DNA from 3 places in the Paenarthrobacter sp. TAF1 genome. Region 1 is predicted to be linked to each of the others. Evidence: riboswitches for the same ligand, from Rfam matches in the RefSeq annotation. Region 1 holds a riboswitch; each other region holds the start of a gene.
What was found. Region 1 has a riboswitch for glycine ahead of cycA (D-serine/D-alanine/glycine transporter). Riboswitches for the same ligand answer to the same signal wherever they lie in the genome.
Positions count from the first base shown of each region.

Region 1 (7,607 bases):
CGGGTTGCTGGAGCGGAAGCCCGACGGCGTGGAAGTCACCTTCCATGAAACGCTCGCCGTTGCGGCGCGGCCCGTGGACGGGATGTTCGACGTCGAACTGGCCGACGGCGGCACGCTCACCGTCGATTCGGTGGTGCTGGCTCTGGGGCACATCGAATCACGGCTGAATCCGGAGCAGAAATCATTCAAGCGCGCAGCTGACGAGTTGGGCCTGCTGTACTTCCCGCCGGCACCGCCCGCCGACGTTGACTGGCAGGTTGTGCCGGACAATGAGCCGGTTCTTGTCCGCGGCATGGGCTTGAACTTCTTTGATGTGATGGGCCAGCTGACCGAAGGCCGCGGCGGCAAGTTCCTTGAAGCCGGAGCGCCCGGTGCCGGGGTGTTGGAGTACCGGGCCTCGGGCCGGGAGCCCAGGATCATCGCCGCGTCACGCAGGGGAACGCCGTACCGGGCGAAGGCCGGTTTGGAGGGCTATTACCCGCGCAGCATCACCATGCGCTACCTGACCGAGGACGCAGTGGACCGGTTCCGGGCCGCAGGCATCCAGCCCGGCTTCGACCATGACCTGTGGCCCTTGCTGCACCGGGACGCGCTGTGGGCCTACTACTCGACGCTGGCCCGGTCCCAGCCGGCCGCGATCAAGGACCCGGCGCAGTTCCTGGCCGACCTCGAAGACGCGCTCCAACCGCATGCCCACACCACGGCAAACTGGGAAAGCGACGTGGAGGTCCTGGTTGAAAAGCATGTGGCGGCATCACGGCGTTTGAACCTGCGCGGGCTCGCGGCGCCGTTGGCAGGCCGGACGTTCGCGTCACGGCGTGACCTGGATGCTGCGATCACCGCGTACCTGGACGACGACGCGCGGCGTTCGGCGCTGGGCGAATCGGACCCCGTGAAGATGGCCATCGGCGCGCTCCACACCGGCCGTGCCATCCTCAAGACCGTTGTAGCCGACGGCGGCATCACCGACGAGTCCTGGCTGGCAGGGCTGCGCGGCTGGTTCGAGTCGTTTGTCGAAGGGTTGGCCAGCGGACCTCCTGCGCTGCGTTCGGAGCAGCTGGCCGCCTTGGCGCGTGCCGGCGTCGTGAGTTTTGTGGGACCGGACCCCAAGTTCAGCGTCGATCGTGGCGCCAAAGTGTTCCGGGCGGCGTCACCCTGGGTCCACGAGGGACCCGCTGAAGCACGCACCCTGATCGAAGCGATGTCACCCGCCAACAGGGTGGGCATCAACATTTCTCCGCTGCTCGAGCAGCTCATGGCCGACGGCCTGGTGCGGACCAAGATCATGATGAGTGTGGAGGGGACGCCCATGCAAACCACCGGCCTGGACGTTGAGCCGCACCCTTACCGTCCCATTGCCGCCAACGGATCCATCACGGAAAACATGTACGTTCTGGGCTTGCAGTTGTCCGCGTCGCAGTGGGGCAATGCCATTGCCGCCGAAGCCCGTCCCCGCTCCGGGCGGGCCTATGCCAGCGGCCAGCGGACCTTGCGCGACGCTGACGAGATCGCCCGCAGCATCCTGGGCCTCTAGCCGTCACAGGCTTGCGTTGCCTGCCAGCCTTCGTTACTGTGTGAGCTGCATCACCCGCAAGGGTGTGCGCGCTTTTGATCTGCGGCGGGAGAGTCCTGCCGGTACATCCCGTCAGGCGCCGTAGGAGCAAACCCTCCCCAGGAATCTCTCAGGCCCATGTACCGCCGCGGCGAGGCAACTCTGGAAAGCAGTCCGGCCACACCGGACTCACCGAAGGTGCAAGCAGGCCCATGCCCGCGGAAACTCTCAGGTCCACGTACAGAGCGGGGAGGAACCCGAATCAATGCGGCACCTTGTGCCGCCTGAACGACGGAGTTCCTTTGACGATTCATCCTTCCGCGAGTGCCGGTTCACCCCATCTCGAACGCCAGCTCAGCAACCGCCACATCCAGCTCATAGCCATCGGTGGAGCGATTGGCACCGGCCTTTTCATGGGCTCGGGAAAGACCATTTCCGCAGCCGGCCCATCCGTCATTTTTGTATACATGATCATCGGCTTCATGCTGTTCTTCGTCATGCGTGCCATGGGCGAACTGCTCCTCAGCAACCTGAACTACAAGTCCTTCAGCGATTTCGCCGCCGACCTCCTGGGCCCTTGGGCCGGGTTCTTCACCGGCTGGACCTACTGGTTCTGCTGGGTCATCACCGGGATCGCCGACGTGATCGCCATCGCCGGCTACTCCAAGGAATTGTGGCCTTCCCTGCCCTTGTGGGTTCCGGGACTCATCACCATCGGCATTCTCCTGCTCCTGAACCTGGCCACCGTGAAGGCCTTCGGTGAGACGGAGTTCTGGTTCGCGCTCATCAAGATCGTGGCCATCGCTGCGCTCATCATTGTTGGCCTGTTCATGATCTTCAGCGGCTTCGAGTCCGACGCCGGTCCGGCCGGTTTCTCCAACCTGTGGAGCTATGGCGGCTTCTTCCCGAACGAGTTCATGGGCTTCGTGGCCGGTTTCCAGATCGCCGTGTTCGCGTTCGTGGGCATCGAACTGGTGGGCACCACCGCTGCCGAAGCCAAGGACCCGGAGAAGAACCTCCCCAAGGCCATCAACTCGATCCCCATCCGGGTTCTGCTGTTCTACGTCGGTGCCCTCATCATCCTCATGTCCGTCACACCGTGGACGCAGTTCGCCGCCGGCCACAGCCCGTTTATCGCGATGTTTTCCCTGGCAGGCCTCGGCGCAGCGGCCACCATCGTCAACCTCGTGGTGCTGACATCGGCCATGTCCTCTGCCAACTCCGGCATCTATTCCACGTCCCGCATGGTGTTTGGTCTCGCCCAGGAGGGCGACGCGCCTAAGGTGTTTGGCGCCCTCTCCGGACGCAAAGTACCCCGCAACGCCCTGTTCCTGTCCTGCGTCCTGCTGCTGTCCGGCGTCGTGCTCATGTACGCCGGCCAGGACGTTGGCAAGGCCTTCGACATGGTGACCACAGTGTCCGCGGTGTGCTTCGTGTTCGTTTGGTCGATCATCCTGGCCAGCTACCTTGCCTTCAGGAAGCGCCGGCCACACCTGCACGAGTCGTCAGCGTTCAAGATGCCCGGTGGCGTGGTGATGGTGTGGGTGGTGTTCGCGTTCTTCGCTTTCGTGCTGTGGGCCCTTACCACCCAGCCGGACACCCTGATTGCCTTGCTCGCCACCCCAGTGTGGTTTGTGATTCTGGGGGTCGCGTGGATCATCCTTCGGCGCCGGCCCGCGCACCTGGCACGCTACGCGGCGTTCCAGGCCGAATTGCAGCGGGATGCTGAGAGGACGGCCGAGCCGGAGCCGGCCACCAAGTAGGCTTCCCGAACGCAAAAGCAGGGCCCTTCACGCTGGCTGCGTGAAGGGCCCTGCTTATGTTGCTTTTGCCGGGAGTGGTCAGCCCCTCAAGCACTTCTGGTAGTCCAACCAAGCGAAGGCATACCGCAGCCAGCCCACGATGTCGTACCACTTGGACGGCTTGGTGGGTGGGGTGCACTGGGGCGGTTGCGGTCCGCTGTCCGCCACAGTGATCAGAGCCTTCACCACCGTTCCACTTTCGACGGCGGTCAGCACCAGGGTGCCGGTACCTGCAGCTGCCGCCGCGGGAACCTTGAGGTTCACCGTGGCCGCGCCTGCCGTCACCGGCACGGAACCGAGCGCCACAGCGGCGCCCTTGCTGTCCACGAAGACGGCGTTCAGCGAGGCGTTGGCCGGGCTGCCGATCGACGTCAGGTTCAGCTTGGAAACAGCCAGGGTGATTGGCTCACCGGACTTCACCTGGGCCGCCGTCGAGTTGGCGACGGCAACCGAACGGCGCCCGAAGTCCGGGGACACCGGGTTGTGTTCGCGCAGGTACTTGATCCACGCATCACGGTCCACCAGGCCGGTGTCCTTGGTGTTGCTGCCTTCCTTGAAGACCCGGAAGTTGTCACCGCCGGTTGCCAGGAAGCTGAAGGTGCCGATCCTGTACTGCTTGGCGGGGTCGATCACGGCGCCGTTCACCCAGATGCCGGTGATGCGGTCACCTGCAGGGCGGGCGGCGTCATAGGTGTAGTTGACGTTCTTGGACAGACCCAGCTGCTGGTACGGGCGGCTGGGAACAGTGCCGTCCGGGTTGGTCTGCCACTGCTGTTCAAGAAGTGTCTTGAACTGCGTGCCGGTCAGGGACGTAGTCCAGAGGTTGTTCACGAACGGCAACACCGCGTTGGCCTCGGCGTAGGTGATGGTGCCGTCCGGTGCGTAATAGAGCTCGTTGCGCAGGCCGCCGGGATTTACGACGCCGATCTCCGCCGAGCCCAGTTCAGGCGCCTTGAGCGTGTCCACCAGTGAGTCCGCCACCAGGTTTCCCAGCGTGGACTCGCTCGCGCGGTCGTCACGCTTGGGAGCCCCGCCGGCGGGGTCCGGGGTGAAGGCGGTGGTGATATCAGCGGTCACTGCACCCACGGGCTGGTTGCCGATCTCGGCAGCCTGGGCAAGGGCCTTGTCCACGATGGTCTTCACTGCCGCCACCCGCGGGTAGTTGGCCACGAGGCTCTCGGCGGTATCGGTCGTCCGGTCCACCACGGCGGCCTTGTAGGCGGTGACGGACTTGCTTGCGGTGTCTACCGTGAGCGTCACGCTGCCCACGTTTTCGCCGTAGTTGCCGGTCTGCACGATCGGCCGGGTCTTGCCTGTGGGCTGGCCGTTGGCGTCCAGGACCGGTGCGTCCCAGGCGTACTCCTTGTGCGTGTGGCCGGTGAAGATGGCAGCGACGTCAGGAGTGGTTTCGTTGACCAGTTTGGCGAACGGTCCGCCTGCTGCGACTTCCTGTTCCAAAGTGGCGCCTTCGGGCGTGCCGGAAGCGGCGCCGTCGTGGTTCTCCACAATGATCAGGTCTGCTTGGTTCTCAGCCTTGATTTTTGCCGCCACCCGGTTGATGGCTTCCACGGGGTCCCCGAACTCAAGATCGGCAATTCCGGCCGGAGTTACCAAGGAGGGAACTTCCTGGGTGACGGTGCCGATCACGGCCACGCGCATCCCGTTCATGTCCAGTACCTTGTACTCCGGCAGGACCGGGGTGGTGGTGCCCTTCTGGTAGACGTTCGCACCCAAGTAGGCGAACTTCGCGTTGGTTCCTCCGGCGATGACTCGATCGCGCAAGTCCTGCCAACCGCCGTCGAACTCGTGGTTGCCCACAGCGGAAGCCTGCAGCTCCAGCGCGTTGAGGACGTCGATGGTGGGCTGGTCCTTCGCCACTGACGACGCGAACAAGGAAGCGCCGATGTTGTCACCAGCGGAGATGAACGCCGTTGCGCCCGGTGCTGCAGCGGCACGGAGTTTCTCCACGGTTCCTGCGAAGAGCACGGTGTTGGTGTCGATGCGGCCGTGGAAGTCGTTGATGCCCAGGAACTGCAGGTCAACGGTGGCCGGTGCGTCGGGAGTCAGGTTCAGTCCAACCACCACGGGGTCGTGGTCGCTGGCCCGGAATTCGTCCGCGGCGTAGTAGTTGGTCACGTTGTTGTTATACCTGCTGTATTCCAGCGCGACGGACTCTACGGAGTTGATGTTCCAGATGTCGGTCCCGGTGACTTTTTCCGCAGCCGCCGGGGAAGCGAGGATGTGGTCAAGCGAACCCACCAAGCCACCGAACAGGTAGGAGTGTTTGCCGGTGCCGGCCTCAAGGTCGGTGTAGCCGGCGCCCGTCAGGACGTTGATGGGATCTTCCTTGGCGTAGGCGTTGAAGTCACCGATGAGGAAGACCTTATCCGTGCCCTTGGAAGCCTGCAGGTCCTTGGAGAATGCGAGCAACGATTCGGCCTGCCTGGTGCGGGCGATGTTTGAGGCACCCTGGCCCTTGTCGGTATCGTCCGGGGTGGCCGCGGAACCCTTGGACTTGAAGTGGTTCACGATTGCTATGAACTTCTTGTCGTCGGCAGCGCCCACCGGCTTGAATACCTGTGCCAGCGGCTTGCGGGCACTTGCGAAAGCCACGGTGTCGTTGTGGATGATGGACTCGCCCACGGGCTCGGCAGCGGCCTTCTTGTAGATGAACGCGGTGCGGATCATGTCCTCATCGCTCAGCGGGGGAGCGTTGGCCGGAGTCCGCACGTAGTCCCAAACACCCGGAGTCTTGACGTTGAGCGCGTCAACCAGCTTGGACAGGGCATCGTCGCGGTTCTTGCCGAACTGTGCCGAGTTCTCGATCTCTTCAAGGGATATGACGTCCGCGCCGGACTTGGTGATGGCTGCTACGATCTTGGCCTGCTGGCGCTCGAAGTTCTCCGCGTTGGCGGCTCCGCGGGCGTTGCAGCCTTCCTTGACCGTAATCGGGTTGCCCTCGCGGTCGGTGTAGAAGACGCAGCCGCTCAGCTGGTCACCGGTGGTGGGGAAGTAATTGAGCACGTTGAAGGACGCCAGTTTAAGGTTTCCACCAACGTTGGCCGGACCGTCGGGCCGGGTGGAGGTGAACGACGCAGGCTGGACTGAGTCCGCGTTGGCCGGGGTCAGCGCGGTCAGCGGCTGGAATTTCCAGGAGTTGTTGCCGTAGCCCAGGATCACGTCGGTGCGGAACTGTGCCGGCGATCCCACCCGCACCGGATCAGAGGTGCTCAGGTAGGGCAGTTGTTGTGCCTTGGTGGTGGCGTCCTTGAGGAAGTTCGTGGACGCGCCGTCGTCGAGCTTGATGGCCCGCAGGGCGTTATCGGCAACCACAGCGGCATACTCCGGCGAACCGTAAGTTGCCACTGCCGTCGGCTGCACCAGTGGTGATGTGCCGGCCGCCAGGCCGACCTCGCCGTACTGGTTGAGGGAGTAGTTGTCCGTGACGGTGAACTCGCCCTGCGGAGCGACGAGCATGCCCTCCAGGCTCTCACGGGCGGCTTCATTGGCCGGCAGGGAGAACGGGGTGGACTTGACCTCGGGCGCAGCCTCGCTGAGCTTCTTCAAGCCTGCGGCTTCGACCGTGATCTGCGTCTGGTTGGCGAATTCGCTCACCGCTCCGGTGAGTTCCAGGTAGTCACCCGGCTGTACCGTTGCCGCCGTCGTAGGCGAGTAGACGAACAAAGCGTCCGACGCCGTCCTGGCCGCCCCGCCGGCGTCGCCGCCGGTTCCGGGGGTCTGGACGTAGTAGCCGTTGAATCCGCCGGTTGCGTAGACGGCCGTGACCTTGCCGCGCGTCGTGACGGTGCTGCCTACGAACGGGCTTGCCGTGCCGGTGCCTTGGATCTCTGCGATGGTCTTGACGCCGGGCTGCGGACCGGGGTCCGTGGGCGGGGTTCCGCCGTTGGAACCTGTCGGGGTGATGGTGGTGCTGAGGCTGAAATCGGCGGCGTTGGAGTCGGTGTCCACACCGTTGGTTCGATTCAGGCTCTTGACGTCTGCGTTGCCGGCAGGTGCGCTGGCTGCGGCGGTCTCGAAGGTGTTGGAGGTGCCGTAGCCAAGGAGGTCGGCAATGGCGGGGTTTCCGGTGACCGAGCCGGCAGGGAGCGGTGAGACCGCGTTGGCTTGCTTGGCCAGGACCAGGGTTCCCGTGGTGCCACTGGGATTCATAGTGCCGGTTGCCTGCACATCGGGCGTTGGGAGGTTCGGGGCCGTGGAACTGCCGTTGTTCGTGGCTCCCTGAACCAGGTAGT
Region 1 covers NZ_JBFRDO010000008.1:46,193-53,799, reverse strand. The annotation lists gene AB4Y81_RS12590 (FAD/NAD(P)-binding protein) at 1-1,534, shown strand, start outside; glycine riboswitch at 1,610-1,708, shown strand; gene cycA (D-serine/D-alanine/glycine transporter) at 1,855-3,315, shown strand; gene AB4Y81_RS12580 (ExeM/NucH family extracellular endonuclease) at 3,394-7,607, opposite strand, start outside.

Region 2 (7,607 bases), on a different contig from region 1:
CGGCGGAGGCGTCTTCAACCAGCACATCGAAGCCGGCTGCCCGCTCCTTCAGTGCCGCCGCAACCACCTTGGCGTTGCCCGCATTGGGGACCACCAGGAAGTTATCGTCAGCGCGACGGTACGTAATGAGGTCGTCGATGATGCCGCCGTCGGCGTTGCAAATCAGCGAGTACTTGGCCTTGCCCACCGCAATCGCGGACAGCTTGCCCGCCAGGGCGTAGTCCAGGAACGCTGCGGCGTCGGGGCCGGTGACCCAGACTTCGCCCATATGGGAGAGGTCGAACAGGCCGGCGGCGTTGCGGACCGCGTGGTGCTCGGCGAGTTCGGACTCGTACTTGAGGGGCATCTGCCAGCCGCCGAAATCCGTGAAGGAAGCGCCGGCTTTTTTGTGCTGCGCATACAGGGCCGTGTAGTTCTCAGTCATCTCAGGAGTCCTTAGTTTTCGAAGTCCGTAAGGGGCGGGCAGGAGCACACCAGGTTGCGGTCGCCCGCGGCACCGTCGATGCGGCCAACCGGCGGGAAGTACTTGTCCTGCTTGAGGTGGTGGACCGGGAAAGCGGCCTGCTCACGCGGGTAGTCGCGGGCCCAATCGGAACTGACGACGGCGGCAGCCGTGTGCGGCGCGTTGCGCAGCGGCGACTTCTCAACAGTGAAATCACCGTTGGCCACCTGCTCGATTTCGGCACGGATGGTGATCATGGCTTCGATGAAGCGGTCGATCTCGGCCAGGTCCTCGGACTCGGTGGGTTCCACCATCAAGGTTCCCGCCACAGGGAAGGCCAGCGTGGGGGCGTGGAAGCCGAAGTCGATGAGGCGCTTGGCCACATCCTCGGCCGTGACGCCGGTCTTCGCGGTCAGCTCGCGGAGGTCCAGGATGCACTCGTGAGCCACGAGTCCGCCTTCACCTGTGTAGAGCACCGGGAAGTGCTCATCCAACCTGGAGGCAACATAGTTCGCGGCCAGCAGCGCGGACTTGGTTGCTTCGGTCAGACCCTGGCCGCCCATGAGCTTCACGTACGCCCAGGAGATCGGCAGGACGCCGGCGGAACCGTAGCGGGAGGCCGAAATCGCGACGCCGCCTTCGGCAGAATCACTGTTCGCGTCGCCGGGCATGAACGGTGCCAGGTGTGCCTTGGCTGCGACCGGGCCAACGCCCGGACCACCACCGCCGTGCGGGATGCAGAAGGTCTTGTGCAGGTTAAGGTGCGAGACATCGCCACCGAACTTGCCCGGCTGGGCCAAGCCAACCAGCGCGTTGAGGTTGGCGCCGTCAACGTACACCTGGCCACCGGCCTCGTGGACCGCATCGCAGACTTCGCGGACGTCGGCGTCGTACACACCGTGCGTGGACGGGTACGTGATCATGATGCAGGACAGGGCGTCCTTGTTGGCCTCGATCTTGGCCTTCAGGTCGTCGTGGTCGATCGTGCCATCGGATGCCGTCGCCACGACGACAACCTTCATTCCGGCCAGCACTGCCGAGGCAGCGTTCGTGCCGTGTGCCGAGGCCGGGATGAGGCAGACGTTGCGCTGCTCATCGCCACGGGAGAGGTGGTAGCCGCGGATCGCCAGGAGTCCGGCAAGCTCACCCTGGGAACCGGCGTTAGGCTGAATGGAGACCTGGTCGTAGCCGGTGATCTCGGTGAGGTCGGCTTCCAGGTCTTCGATCAGTTCGCGCCAACCGGCCGTCTGGTGGTCCGGAGCGAACGGGTGGATCGAGGCGAACTCCGGCCAGGAAATGGCTTCCATTTCGGCCGTGGCGTTCAGCTTCATGGTGCACGAGCCCAGCGGGATCATGGTGCGGTCCAGCGCGAGGTCCCGGTCGGACAGCTTGCGGATATAGCGCAACAGCTGCGTCTCGGAACGGTGCGTGTTGAACACCGGGTGCTGCAGGAAATCAGAGGTGCGGACTACGGATTCGGGCAGTTCGAACCCGGAGGCGTCCCCCACCGGACCGGCACCAAAGGCGACGGCTACCGCGGAGAGGACTTCCGGCGTCGTGGTTTCATCAACGCTGACCCCCACGGTGTCGGCGTCGATGATCCGCAGGTTGATGCCGCGGGCTTCGGCGGCGGCGATGACCTTGTCTGCCTTGCCGGGGACGCGGACGGTGAGGGTGTCGAAGAAGGAATCTGAGACGAGCTCGCGGCCAGCCTTCACAAGTGTGGTGGCGAGGGTGCGGGCGTGGCCGTGGACGGTTTCGGCGATAGCCTTCAGGCCTTCAGGGCCGTGGTAGACCGCGTACATGGAGGCCACGATGGCGAGCAAGGCCTGTGCCGTGCAGATGTTGGACGTGGCCTTTTCGCGGCGGATGTGCTGCTCGCGGGTCTGCAACGCCAAGCGGTAGGCGGGGACGCCGGCGTTGTCCTTGGAGACGCCGACGATACGGCCCGGGAGCGTCCGCTCCATGCCTTCACGCACGGCCATGTAGGCCGCGTGCGGGCCGCCGAAGAACAGCGGAACACCGAAGCGCTGAGCAGTTCCGACGGCGACGTCGGCACCTTGTTCGCCCGGGGGCGTGATGAGGGTGAGCGCCAGCAAATCCGCGGCCACGGTGACCAGTGCGCCGCGTTCCTTCGCGTCGGAAATGACGCCGGAGTGGTCGAAAACCCGGCCCGAAGCACCAGGCTGCTGGAGGACGACGCCGTTGATGTCGCCGTCGGGCAGACCGGCGGAGAGGTCCGTGACCTCCACCTCGAAGCCCAGCGCCTCAGCACGGCCCTTCACGATGGCGATGGTCTGCGGAAGGAGGTCGGCGTCCAGGACAGTCTTGCCATCCTTGGCCGTCTTGTTCTTGTTGGCCCGGCGCATCAGCAGCACGGCCTCGGCCACGGCGGTGGCTTCATCCAGCAGGGAAGCGTTCGCCACGGGAAGGCCGGTGAGATCCTGCACCATGGTCTGGAAGTTGAGGAGCGCTTCGAGGCGGCCCTGGGAAATTTCCGGCTGGTACGGCGTGTAGGCCGTGTACCACGCGGGAGCTTCCAGGATGTTGCGGCGGATGACCGGCGGCGTGACGGTGTCGTAGTAGCCCTGGCCGATCATCTGGACCGCGGTCTTGTTCTTGGATGCGAGCTTCCGCAGTTCGGCGAGGACCTGCACCTCGGTGAGGGCATCCTGCAGTTTCAGGGCCGTGTCCTGGCGGATGGAATCGGGGACGGCGACGTCCACCAGGCCGTCGACAGAGTCGTAGCCGATGGCCTTGAGCATGGTGTCAACGTCGGCTTGGCGCCGGGCGCCGATGTGCCGGTCCGCGAAAGCGGTGGGGGTTGATTGAACAGTCAAGAGGAACTCCATGATTCAGGCGCCCACTGAGCGCCACGATGATGTGGGTTCCTCCCCGCTCTGTATTGGACCTGAGAGATTCCGCAGGAATGATTGCCTGCTTGCACCGTCGGTGAGCCCGGTTAACCGAGCTGCTTTCCAGAGTTGCCTAACCGCGGCGGTACATGGGCCTGAGAGATTCCTGGGGAGGATTTGCTCCTACGGCGCCTGACTGGATGTACCGGCAGGGCTCTCCCGCCGCAGATCAAAAGCGTTGCGTCACGCGAGTGACACGCTTCACACCATAGCGTGGGGTTTCGCTAAAGTGCAAGCAAGCGGCCCCTACCCGTGCATGGCCTCGTGGATCTGAAGGGCGAACCAGAGCTGGGCCACCGTGGAGGTTTCACCCATGTCCAGGCCCGTCAGCTCACCGATTTTCCGGATCCGGTAGATGATGGTTTGCCGGTGCGTGAACAGGGTTGCCGCCGTCTTTTGCCAGGACCGCTGCGAGTCCAAATACGTCCGCAACGTGACAATGAGATCACCTTCCTGGCTCTGCTCGTAGTCGAAAACCGGGCCCAGGAGCCGCCGGACCAACGCGGTCCCTTCCTCGAAACTGGTCAGGCCCAACCAGGACGGGCCCTGGGCATAACGGGCCACACCCAGCTTGTTGGCGCGGGCCGAACCAAGCGCCCAGAGGGATTCCTGCAACGCGCGTTGGATATTCGCAACGGCCGCCGGCGCACTTATCCCGATCGCGGCATCCACACCGGCGCAATGCACCAGGACGTCGTCGGGCACGTCGGCAGGGACCACCACATGGAACCTGTTGTTCCGCTTCAACGACGCCGACGCAACCCCGTGCCGCCACAGTTCGATGTGCACGTTGGCCAGCCTGTCGCCGTCGTCCGCTGTGGACCCGTCCGCTGAGATCGAGGCGAGCAGGAAGCGCTGTGGCGGAACGTCAAAAGCTGCGAGCCGGCTCTCTATCTCGGCCGCACCCAAGCGCCCGTCCATGGCCTGGAGCAAGAACTCACCCGCTAGGCGGTGCCTGCCTTCCAGCGACAGGACGATGCGCGAAAGCTGCAGTCCCAGCACGGTGGCCGCATGCAGGAGCACGACGGCGTCCGGGTGCGGTTCGCCGTTGGGCAACACTACCAAGAGCGCATTCGCGTGGGTGGGGATATCCATGGTCAGGACGTGCCTGCCCCGAACGCGGTGCCACTGGAAGTTCTTCCCCGCCAACGACACCTGCCCGGAGAGTGGAGCCCACTCGTCGGCGAGGAAGACCGGAAGCGGCTCGCCTTCGGGGTGCCAGGGATGGAGGCAGCGGCGATCCACGACGAACAGGTCCGCGTCCAACTCGGTCGCCAGCCGCTGTACGAGGCTCTGCCAATGGTCCTCGGAGGCACCTGCGGTGCGGAGCAGATCATAGACGCGCGCCGTCTGCCGGAGCCGACGCGACTCTTCGAGCAGCGAGGACTCCGCAACCGACCTGGCGATCGCGATGAACGGCAACGGATACGGAATGTTGACCAGGGGCAGGGGGAGCCGATCGCACGCCGCCAGGAATTCCGCGGTCAGGGTCGGCGCGTGCATCTTCTCTCCGATGGCCAGGGCGCTGGCACCGCTGTCCATCAGGGCCTCCGCGAGCGCCACTTGCCCGTCTGCGTCGGCGGGAATCGAGAGACCATTGGTCATCATGAGTTCGCCGCCCGTGACCCACTCCCAGAGCCGGGGCAGGTCCGAGGTGTGAGCCCAGGTGATGCGGTTGTCGAGGCCTGCGGCGCCTGCGAGGAGCGTCAGGCCGAGCTGTGGCTCAGCAATGAGTTCAGCGACGGTGATTGCCATGCTTTGGCCTCCCGGGGTGTGCCGGATGGTCGCCAGCACCGTTTAGACAAATGTATATGCAACTTAATCATTTGTAGTCGATCTACGGATAGTCGGAGTGACGCCGGTCACCCAAGAATTGAATGACTACTTCCCCGCTCCCCAAGAGCACTCACGAGAGAGGGTTGCAATGAGCGCAACAAGCAACCTCATTGACGATGCCCCACTGACCGCCTTCCACAAAAAGCTGACGTTCTTCGCCTCCGGCGGTCCGTTCATCGATGGCTACGCGTTGTCGATCATCGGCATCGCCCTGATCACAATGACCCCCGGACTGCAGCTGAGTACCGGGGAAATTGGACTGATCGGTGCCGCCAGCCTGGTAGGCATCTTCTTCGGCGGCGCCGTCTTCGGGTGGCTCACGGACAAGATCGGCCGCCACAAAATGTATATTGCCGACCTCATAGCGCTGGCCGTCTTCTCGCTGCTGAACGGCTTTGCCACTGAGGTCTGGCAAGTAGTCCTGTGCAGGTTCTTCCTGGGGATGGCCATCGGCGCCGACTACCCCATCGCCACGTCGCTCCTGGCAGAGTTCCTGCCCAAGAAGCACCGCGGCCGCCTGCTTGGGGCCACCTTTGTGGTCTGGGCTGTTGGCGCAGCGGTCGCCTACGCCGTCGGATTCCTGCTCCGCGACATGGGACCGGACGCTTGGCGCTGGATGGTCGCCAGCCCGGCGATCTTCGCCATCATCACCCTGTTGTGCCGGCTCGGGACACCTGAGTCGCCACGCTGGCTGCTGTCACGTGGTCGCCGTGAGGAGGCTGATGCAGTCATCAAGAAGGTCTACGGAAAGCAGTATGGGCTGGCTGATATCGCTTCCGACAGCGAGGGACCGGCGAAGCAAGGCAGGTTCCTGGACATTTTCCGGGGCCAGTTCTGGAAGCGGACGTTGTTTGTTTCCATTTTCTGGACAGCCCAGGTGATCCCACTCTTTGCTGTGTACACCTTCGCCCCTGACCTTCTGGCATCCTTCGGAATGCACGGAGACGCCAACCTCTACGGAGGATCGTTCTTGATTTCCATGTTGTTTGTTGTCGGTGGCATCCCCGGACTGTGGCTGGTGGAAAGAATCGGCCGACGCCGGCTGCTTCTCTGGAGCTTCGGGGTCATCGTGGTGGCCTTGGCCATCCCGGCTTTCATTCCCAACGTCCAGGCCGCGCCGTTGTTCATCGCCTTGGCCGTATTCGCTTTGGCTTCCGGCGCCTCCAGCTTCCTCGAAGTCGTCTACCCCAACGAACTCTTTCCCACCGAAGTGCGGGCAACGGCAGTGGGTTTTGGTACCGCCATCAGCCGCATCGGATCTGCCGCCAGCACTTACCTGATGCCCATCGCAATAGTGAGCTTCGGCGCCGCCGGTTCCCTGCTCATCGGCGCCGTGATCTCCCTGGTCGGTTTGGTGGCGACCTTCCTGCTCGCGCCGGAAACGGCCAACAAATCCCTTTCAGAACTCACCTCCCGTAAGAATCCGGGCACCCCGGAGCCGAATAAAGTAACCGAAGGATCCCTGTCATGACCACTCACCAGCCCGTCGGACCAGTCGATGCCACCAAGGTTCCCCGCTTCGCAGGATTGGGTACCTTTGCCCGTCTGCCGCAGATTGACCGCGTCCCCGACTACGACATTGCCATCGTCGGCGTACCGTTCGACGGCGGTACCTCCTACCGCCCAGGGGCCCGGTTTGGTCCGGCCGCAGTCCGCGAAGCCTCCCGCCTCCTGCGCCCTGGTTACCACCCGGAGCTCGATGTGGAGCCAGTCAACGAAGTCCAGGTCGTGGATGCAGGGGATATCGCCTGCACTCCTTATGACATCGCCCGTGCCATCCGCGAGATCGAGGAGCAAGCCCGTCCGCTGATCAGCCAGGACAGGAAACTCATCTCCATCGGCGGCGACCACACCATCGCGCTCCCCATGTTGCAGGCGCTCAACAAAGTGCACGGCCCAGTGGCGCTACTCCATTTCGATGCCCACCTGGACACCTGGGACACCTATTTCGACCAGCCGGTCACGCACGGAACCATCTTCCGGAGGGCGTTCGAGGAGGGCTTGCTACTCGAGGACAAGTCGATGCATGTCGGTATCCGTGGTCCTGTGTATGACCGCAACGACTTCCTTCGCGACCATGAGTTCGGTTTCCAAATCATTCGCTGCTCGGACCTGGACGTCATAGGCGTCCCGGCGGCGATCGACCAGGTCAGGCAGCGGTTGGGCGACACCCCCGTCTACGTTTCCATCGACATCGACGTCCTGGACCCGTCCTACGCACCCGGCACCGGCACCCCGGAGATGGGTGGTCTGCATTCCCGGGAGCTCCTGGCACTGCTCCGCGGACTCAACGGCATCAACATCGTGGGCGCCGACGTCGTAGAAGTGGCACCGGCGTATGACCATGCCGACATCACCAGTGTTGCCGCAGCAACTGTGGTGTTTGACCTCTTGGCCCTGATGGCCAACCGGGG
Region 2 covers NZ_JBFRDO010000017.1:77,520-85,126, forward strand. The annotation lists gene gcvT (glycine cleavage system aminomethyltransferase GcvT) at 1-424, opposite strand, end outside; gene gcvP (aminomethyl-transferring glycine dehydrogenase) at 436-3,282, opposite strand; glycine riboswitch at 3,431-3,529, opposite strand; gene AB4Y81_RS18025 (PucR family transcriptional regulator) at 3,604-5,112, opposite strand; gene AB4Y81_RS18030 (MFS transporter) at 5,282-6,664, shown strand; gene speB (agmatinase) at 6,661-7,607, shown strand, end outside.
Region 2: another riboswitch for glycine. It lies ahead of gcvP (aminomethyl-transferring glycine dehydrogenase); the one in region 1 lies ahead of cycA (D-serine/D-alanine/glycine transporter).

Region 3 (7,607 bases), on a different contig from region 1:
TGTCCGCACGCATGCATGACCGGAACATCATTTCCGTCAGGATCGACACCCATGGCAGTACTTGCGTAGTCCAGTCCCGTTGACTCTTTGACCGGGAGGGCGTCCATGTCGGCCCGGAGCATGACGACCGGCCCGGCTCCGTTCTCAAGGATGCCCACCACGCCGGTCTTGCCGATGTTGCGGTGGACGGTGAAGCCAAGATTCTCCAGGTGCCCGGCTGCGATCCCGGCGGTCCTGGTCTCCTGGAAGGACAGCTCCGGGTGGGCGTGCAGGTCCTTGTAAAGCTCTTCGAGGTCAATGGTCATGGGTTTACCCTTCGTTCGACGCCTTCGGTCCGGCCAGTGTATCCATCCGCTTTGTGCGAACCCTGTGTGTGCGAACCTGGCTGTCACGGCACACTTGATGGCATGACGAATTCCGAACCCGCCACCACGCAGCACTCCACGGTTGAGGACTGGACCGCAGCCCTGGCAGAGTCGAGCGGCTCGCCCGGGGGCGGCGCCGGCACCGGGGTGATGCTATCCATTGCGGCTGCCTTGACGTCAATGGTGGCCGGGTACACGGAAGCCGAGGGGCAGCAGCGTGACGAGCTTTCCGCTATCCATGCCAGGGCCCATGAGCTCAGGGAAGCGGCTCTCCGGCTCGCGGACGAGGACGCATCTGCCTCCAACGCCTTCGGAGCTGCTTTCCGCCTCGACCCCGGACCGGAACGCGAAGAAGCCATCCACCAAGCCTCCGTGGACGCAGCCAAGGCATCCGCCGTCCTGGGTGAACGGGCCATCGACGCCATTGAAGACCTCGGCTGGCTCGCTTCCCACGGGAACCCGGCCCTCGTTGCCGACGTCGTGGTGGGTTTCGGTGCGCTGCGGGCGGCCATAGCGGGGGCGAGGACCAACGTGAGCTTCGACCTCGCTTCCCTGACCTCCGCGGGGACTTCCCTCGAGGAGGTCAGGGAGCAGCAGCCCTGCCTGTGGACAACGGTCGGCCGGCTCGGCGATGCCCTGGAGCGTATCGACCAACTGACCGCCGACGTCGACAAGAAGGCGGCACCCACGGAAGCCGTGTAGCTTCCCTTACTGCGCTTTGGGAACCTTGCGCAGTACGACGGCGGCCATCACTGCTGCTCCGGCCATCAGTACCAGCCCAATCGCCGCGGTGATGTGGACGCCTGAGTCGAAGGCTATCCGCGCGGCGGTGGTCAGTGCCTCCGACAACTGGGTGGGGAGCCCGGATGCCGCGTCGACCGCGCCTGCCAGAGTCTCCCCGGACTTCCTCGCCGCCTCTGTGGGCACGCCGTCGGGAATGACGAGGTTGTGCTGGTAGGACGCGGTGAGGATTGAACCGAGCACGGCTGTTCCCAGGAGGGAACCGAGTTCGTAACCGGTCTCGGAGATGGCCGAGGCCGCCCCTGATTTGTCTGCCGGCACGGACGCCAGGATGAGGTCGTTGGAGATGGTCTCCGCTGCACCCACGCCGACGGCCAGGACCGTCAGGGCTGACAGGAGGAACACCGGTCCGCTGCCGTGGTCACCCACGACGGCCACCAGGTAGCCTATGGCGCTCAGTGTCAGTCCGCCGGCCACCACGAAGCCGGGCCGTACTTTCTTGACCAGCGGTACTACGAGCAGGCCGGCGATGACGGTGGCCAGGAGGGCCGGGATCATGGCGATGCCGGCTTCCATGGGGGACTGCCCTTCGACCAGCTGCAGGTGCTGGGCAAAGAAGTAGATGAACCCCGTCATGGAGAACAAGGACAAAACATTCGCCACGATGGCCGTGCTGAATACCTTGTTCTTGAACAGGGAAACATCCAGCATGGGGCTTTCGATCCTTTGCTGGCGGCGGACGAACAGAATGCCCATCACCAGGCCAAAGCCCATGAAGGCAGCAGCTGAGGCACCGAAGCCGTGGACCGCGAATTCCTTGATGCCGTAAACGAAGGGCGCCATGGTGACCGCGGACAGGACAATGCTGGACACATCCACCCGGCCGGGGTTGGCGTCCTTGGACTCGGGAATGAGTACCCGGCCAAAGGCAAGGAGCGGCAGAAGCAGGAATGCTGCTACCAGGAAGACGGCGCCCCACCAGAAGTGCTCCACCAGCCAGCCGCCGAAGATGGGACCGAGGGCTGCGCCGCCGGAGAATCCGGCAGCCCATACAGCGATCGCGAGCCGACGGCGGTTGGGGTCGGTAAAGATGTTCCTTATCAAGGACAACGTGGATGGCATCAGCATGGCGCCGAAGACGCCGAGTGCAGCGCGTCCGGCAATAAGCCACTCCGCGGACGGCGCGAATGCCGTAGCAGCCGAAACCGCCGCGAAGCCTGTGCTGCCGATCAGAAGCAACCGGCGTCGTCCGACCCGGTCACCAAGGTTGCCCATGGAGACCAGGAGCGCAGCGAGCACCAGCGGGTAGGCGTCAACGATCCACAGGAGCTGTATGCCGCCCACGTCCAGGGAGCGGGCGATTTCCGGCAGGGCGAAAGTGAGCGCGGTGTTATCGACGGCCACCAGCAGCACCGGGAACATCAGCAGTGCCAAGGCCGTCCAGTCGCGCCACGGTGCAGCCGGGCCCGTCAAGGGGGCGGCGGAACGGGGTGCTTGGGTTGAGGACGGCGAGAACATGCCTCTTACTGTACCGTCCAGACGGTATAGTTACAAATTCAACCCCCGCAATTCTTTAGGGAATGATGTACACATGCCACGAAAACCAGTTGCCCGGGACGCCGTCCTGGATGCCTACGAATCCCTCCTGATCGAGGTAGGGGAGCGGGCCGCTACCCTGGATGCCGTCGCCAAGAGGGCCGGTGTCTCCAAGGGCGGGCTGCTGTATCACTTCCCCAACAAGGAAGCCCTGATCAGCGCCTTGCTGGAGCGCCTGGACGAGTTGGCGCAGGAAGACATTGAGCAGATGAAGGCCGCGCCGGACGGTTCGGCCGCCTACTTCATCCGGTCCTCCCTCTGGGCTGACACCCCCATGGACAGGGCATTCGTTGCCGCCACCAGGCTCGCTGAAGTAGCCCATGAGGAAACGCGGCGGCGCTTCGCAGGAATCCAGCAGCAGTGGCTTGATGTCCTGGCCGAAGACGTAGGACCGGAGATCGCCAAGGCCGTCAGCTACATGGGCGACGGCCTTTATTTCAACGCGATGTTCGAGGGCGGGCAGGGGGCCGGCAACGCCGGCCGGGAGGCCGACGTCGAAATCCTGCTGGGGGTCCTGGACCGCCTGCGGAAGTGACTGCTCATCCATTTGCCGCAGGGCCTTGCACGTAGGACAATTAAGCCTTGTGGCGTGCCCAGCGTGGCGCCCACAGACAACTGAACATGCCTTTGATCTGCGGCGGGAGAGTCCTGCAGGCACGTGATGCAGGCGCCGTAGGAGCAAACCCTCCCCAGGAATCTCTCAGGCCCACGCACCGCCGCGGCGAGGCAACTCTGGAAAGCAGCAGGCACTCCACGCCATTGACGTGGGATGCTGTGCTCACCGACGGTGCAAGCGATTCGTTGTGCGGACAACACGCGGAAACTCTCAGGTCCAATACAGAGCGGGGAGGAACCCGAGCCGCTGTGGCGTACCCAAACGCCGCCCAAGTACTGGAGTTCCTTCGTGACGGTTAGTTCTGCCTCCACCACCTTCGTCGATCGGCATATCGGCGCCCGCCGCCAGACCGACATTGAGACCACGCTCAAGTCCGTTGGCTACGACTCTGTTGACTCGCTGGTCGACACTGCCGTTCCGAACGACATCCGCCAGGACGTCGCCCTCACCTTGCAGAACGCGCTGAGCGAAGTCGAGGTCCTGGCCGAGCTGCGCAAGCTCGCCTCCAAGAACAAGACCGCGGTCCAGATGATCGGCCAGGGCTACTACGACACCATCACGCCGCCGGTCATCCGCCGCAACATCCTTGAGTCCCCGGCCTGGTACACCGCTTACACCCCGTACCAGCCTGAAATTTCGCAGGGCCGCCTTGAAGCACTCCTGAATTTCCAGACCATGGTCCAGGACCTCGTTGGCCTGCCTATCGCCAACGCCTCGCTGCTTGACGAAGCAACCGCCGTGGCCGAGGCCGTCCTCATGATGCGCCGCGCCAACAAGAACAAGGCCGTGCAGGACGGCAAGACTGTGCTCGACGCAGACTGCCTCCCGCAGACCATCGCCATCGTCAAGGGCCGTGCTGAAGCCCTCGGCTTCGAGGTTGAGGTTGCCGATCTTTCAGCCGGCCTTCCGGAAGGTGCCATCAACGGCGTCGTCCTCCAGCAGCCCGGTGTTTCCGGCCGCGTCTTCGACCACTCCGCCGTCATTGCCGAGGCCAAGGAACGCGGCGCACTGGTCACCGTTGCCGCCGACCTCCTTTCCCTGACGCTCATCACCCCTCCGGGTGAGCAGGGCGCTGACATCGCCGTGGGTTCCGCCCAGCGCCTGGGTGTCCCGCTCTTCTTCGGCGGCCCGCACGCGGCCTACATGGCCGTCCAGAAGGGTCTCGAGCGTTCCATGCCGGGCCGCCTGGTGGGCGTTTCCAAGGACGACGCCGGTGTCCCCGCCTACCGTCTGGCCCTGCAGACCCGCGAACAGCACATCCGCCGCGAGAAGGCCACGTCCAACATCTGCACCGCGCAGGCGCTGCTGGCCATCGTCGCTTCGATGTACGCCGTCTACCACGGCCCCGAAGGCCTGAAAGCGATCGCCGAGACCGCCCACAGCCACGCCCGCACGCTCGCAGGGTCCCTGAAGGCTGCCGGCGTCGAGGTCCTCCACGGTTCGTTCTTCGACACCATCACCGTCCGCGTCCCGGGCAAGGCAGCAGAGATCGTCGCCGCCGCCGAGGCCAAGGGCATCAACCTGCGCGGCATCGATGCTGACACTGTTGGCATCTCCGTTGATGAGACGACTACGTCCGACATCGTCGGCCGCCTGCTCGATGTCTTTGGCGCTTCGGTCACCGATGCCGCCGAGGACTTTGCGCTGGAGGCTTCCGTTGAGCGCACCAGCGCATTCATGCAGCACCCGGTGTTCAACACCCACCGCTCCGAAACCCAGCTCCTGCGCTACATCCGCAAGCTCTCCGACCGGGACCTCGCGCTGGACCGCACCATGATTCCGCTCGGTTCCTGCACCATGAAGCTCAACGCCACTGCCGAGATGGAAGCCATTTCGTGGCCGGAGTTCGCTTCGATCCACCCGTTCGCTCCGGATTCCCAGACCGAGGGCTGGCGTGAACTCATCAGCGACCTCGAAGCCCAGCTGACCGAAATCACCGGCTACGACCAAGTCTCCATCCAGCCCAACGCAGGTTCCCAGGGCGAGCTCGCAGGCCTGCTGGCCATCCGCGGCTACCACCTGTCCAACGGCGACGACCAGCGCAACGTCTGCCTCATCCCGGCGTCCGCGCACGGCACGAACGCTGCCTCGGCAGTGCTGGCCGGCATGAAGGTCGTGGTGGTGGCCACTGCTCCTGATGGCACCATCGACCACGTTGACCTGAAGGCCAAGATCGAAGCCCACCGCGACGCCCTTTCGGCCATCATGATCACCTACCCGTCAACGCACGGCGTGTATGACGCCGACGTCCGCGAAGTCTGCGATGCCATCCACGAGGCCGGCGGCCAGGTTTACATCGACGGCGCCAACCTCAACGCGCTGGTCGGTCTGGCCCAGCCGGGCAAGTTCGGCGGCGACGTCTCGCACCTGAACCTGCACAAGACCTTCTGCATCCCGCACGGCGGCGGCGGACCCGGCGTTGGCCCGGTTGCTGCCAAGGCACACCTCGCACCTTTCATGCCCGGTGACGCGGCATCCTGGACCGAAGGCAACGATGTCCCGATTTCGGCCTCCCGCTTCGGTTCCGCCGGGGTTCTTCCGATCTCCTGGGCGTACGTGAAGCTCATGGGCGGCCAGGGCCTCACCGAAGCCACCAAGTCCGCGCTGCTGGCTGCGAACTACATCGCATCGCGCCTCAACGAGCACTTCCCGGTGCTCTACACAGGTGAAGGCGGACTCGTGGCCCACGAGTGCATCCTGGACCTGCGTGAACTGACCGCTAAGACCGGCGTCACGGCCGAGGATGTGGCCAAGCGCCTCATCGACTTCGGATTCCACGCCCCCACGCTGGCCTTCCCGGTTGCGGGTACCTTGATGGTGGAGCCCACCGAGTCCGAGGACCTCGTGGAGATTGACCGCTTCATCGAAGCCATGATCACCATCCGCAAGGAAATCGACCAAGTAGCCCACGGCGACTTCTCCGTGCAGGATTCCCCGCTTCGCCGGGCGCCCCACACGGCTGCCGCCGTCGTAACTTCCGATTGGGACCGCGCGTACCCGCGCGAGCAGGCCGCTTTCCCGGTCCACCACCTCAAGCAGGACAAGTACTTCCCGCCCGTTGGCCGCATCGACGGCGCAGCTGGAGACCGCAACCTGGTCTGCTCCTGCCCACCGATCGAAGACTTCGAAAACTAAGGACTCGTCATGACTGAGAACTACACAGCCCTTTACGAAGAGCACAAGAAGCTCGGCGCGTCCTTCACCGACTTCGGTGGCTGGCAGATGCCGCTCAAGTACTCCTCCGAGTTGGCCGAGCACCACGCGGTCCGCAAGTCCGCAGGCCTGTTCGACCTCTCCCACATGGGCGAAGTCTGGGTCACCGGCCCCGAAGCCGCAGCCTTCCTGGACTACGCCCTGGTGGGCAAGATCTCGGCCATGGCGGACGGCAAGGCCAAGTACTCGCTGATCTGCCAGGAAGACGGCGGCATCATCGACGACCTCATTACCTATCGCCGTGGTGCCGACAAGTTCCTGGTGGTGCCGAACGCCGGCAACGCCAAGGTTGTGGCTGACGCTTTGCTTGAACGCGCCGCCGGTTTCGACGTGGTGGTTGAAGATGCCTCTGCCCGGACCTCGCTGATCGCAGTGCAGGGTCCGCTCGCCGAAGCCATCCTGCTGCGCCTGGTTCCGGCCGACCAGCACGCGCTGGTCACCGGGCTCAAGTACTACGCCGCAGTTGAGGTGACCTTCCTGGTGGCAGGCAGCGGCCAGGACCTTCTCCTGGCACGCACCGGCTACACGGGCGAGGACGGTTTCGAGATCTTCGTTCCCAACGAATCCGCTGCCGCGCTGTGGCAGGCAATTGCCGCCGTCGCCGAAGAAGGAGAACTGGTTCCGGCCGGCCTTGCCTCCCGCGATTCCCTGCGGCTGGAAGCCGGCATGCCGCTCTACGGCAACGAGCTCTCCCGTGAAGGCAACCCCTTCGCTGCAGGGCTCGGAGCCGTGGTGGCGCTGTCCAAGGAAGGTGACTTCGTTGGCAAGGACGCACTGGCTGCGTTGAAGGCCGACGGTGCCGGTTCCACCACGGGACGCAAGCTCGTGGGCCTCAAGGGCCTGGGGCGTCGCGCGGGACGCGGCCACTACCCGGTCCTCAAGGATGGCGCGGTAGTCGGCGAAGTGACCTCCGGCCAGCCCAGTCCGACCCTCGGGTACCCGGTAGCGTTGGCATATGTCGACGTCGAACACACTGAGCTTGGAACCGCGCTGGACATTGACCTGCGTGGCAAGAGCGAGCCGTTCGAAGTCGTCGCACTGCCTTTCTACAAGCGCCAAAAGTAGCGAGTTTTTGT
Region 3 covers NZ_JBFRDO010000025.1:26,305-33,911, forward strand. The annotation lists gene AB4Y81_RS19995 (amidohydrolase) at 1-305, opposite strand, end outside; gene AB4Y81_RS20000 (cyclodeaminase/cyclohydrolase family protein) at 408-1,067, shown strand; gene AB4Y81_RS20005 (MFS transporter) at 1,074-2,624, opposite strand; gene AB4Y81_RS20010 (TetR/AcrR family transcriptional regulator) at 2,698-3,237, shown strand; glycine riboswitch at 3,331-3,428, shown strand; gene gcvP (aminomethyl-transferring glycine dehydrogenase) at 3,607-6,453, shown strand; gene gcvT (glycine cleavage system aminomethyltransferase GcvT) at 6,463-7,596, shown strand.
Region 3: another riboswitch for glycine. It lies ahead of gcvP (aminomethyl-transferring glycine dehydrogenase); the one in region 1 lies ahead of cycA (D-serine/D-alanine/glycine transporter).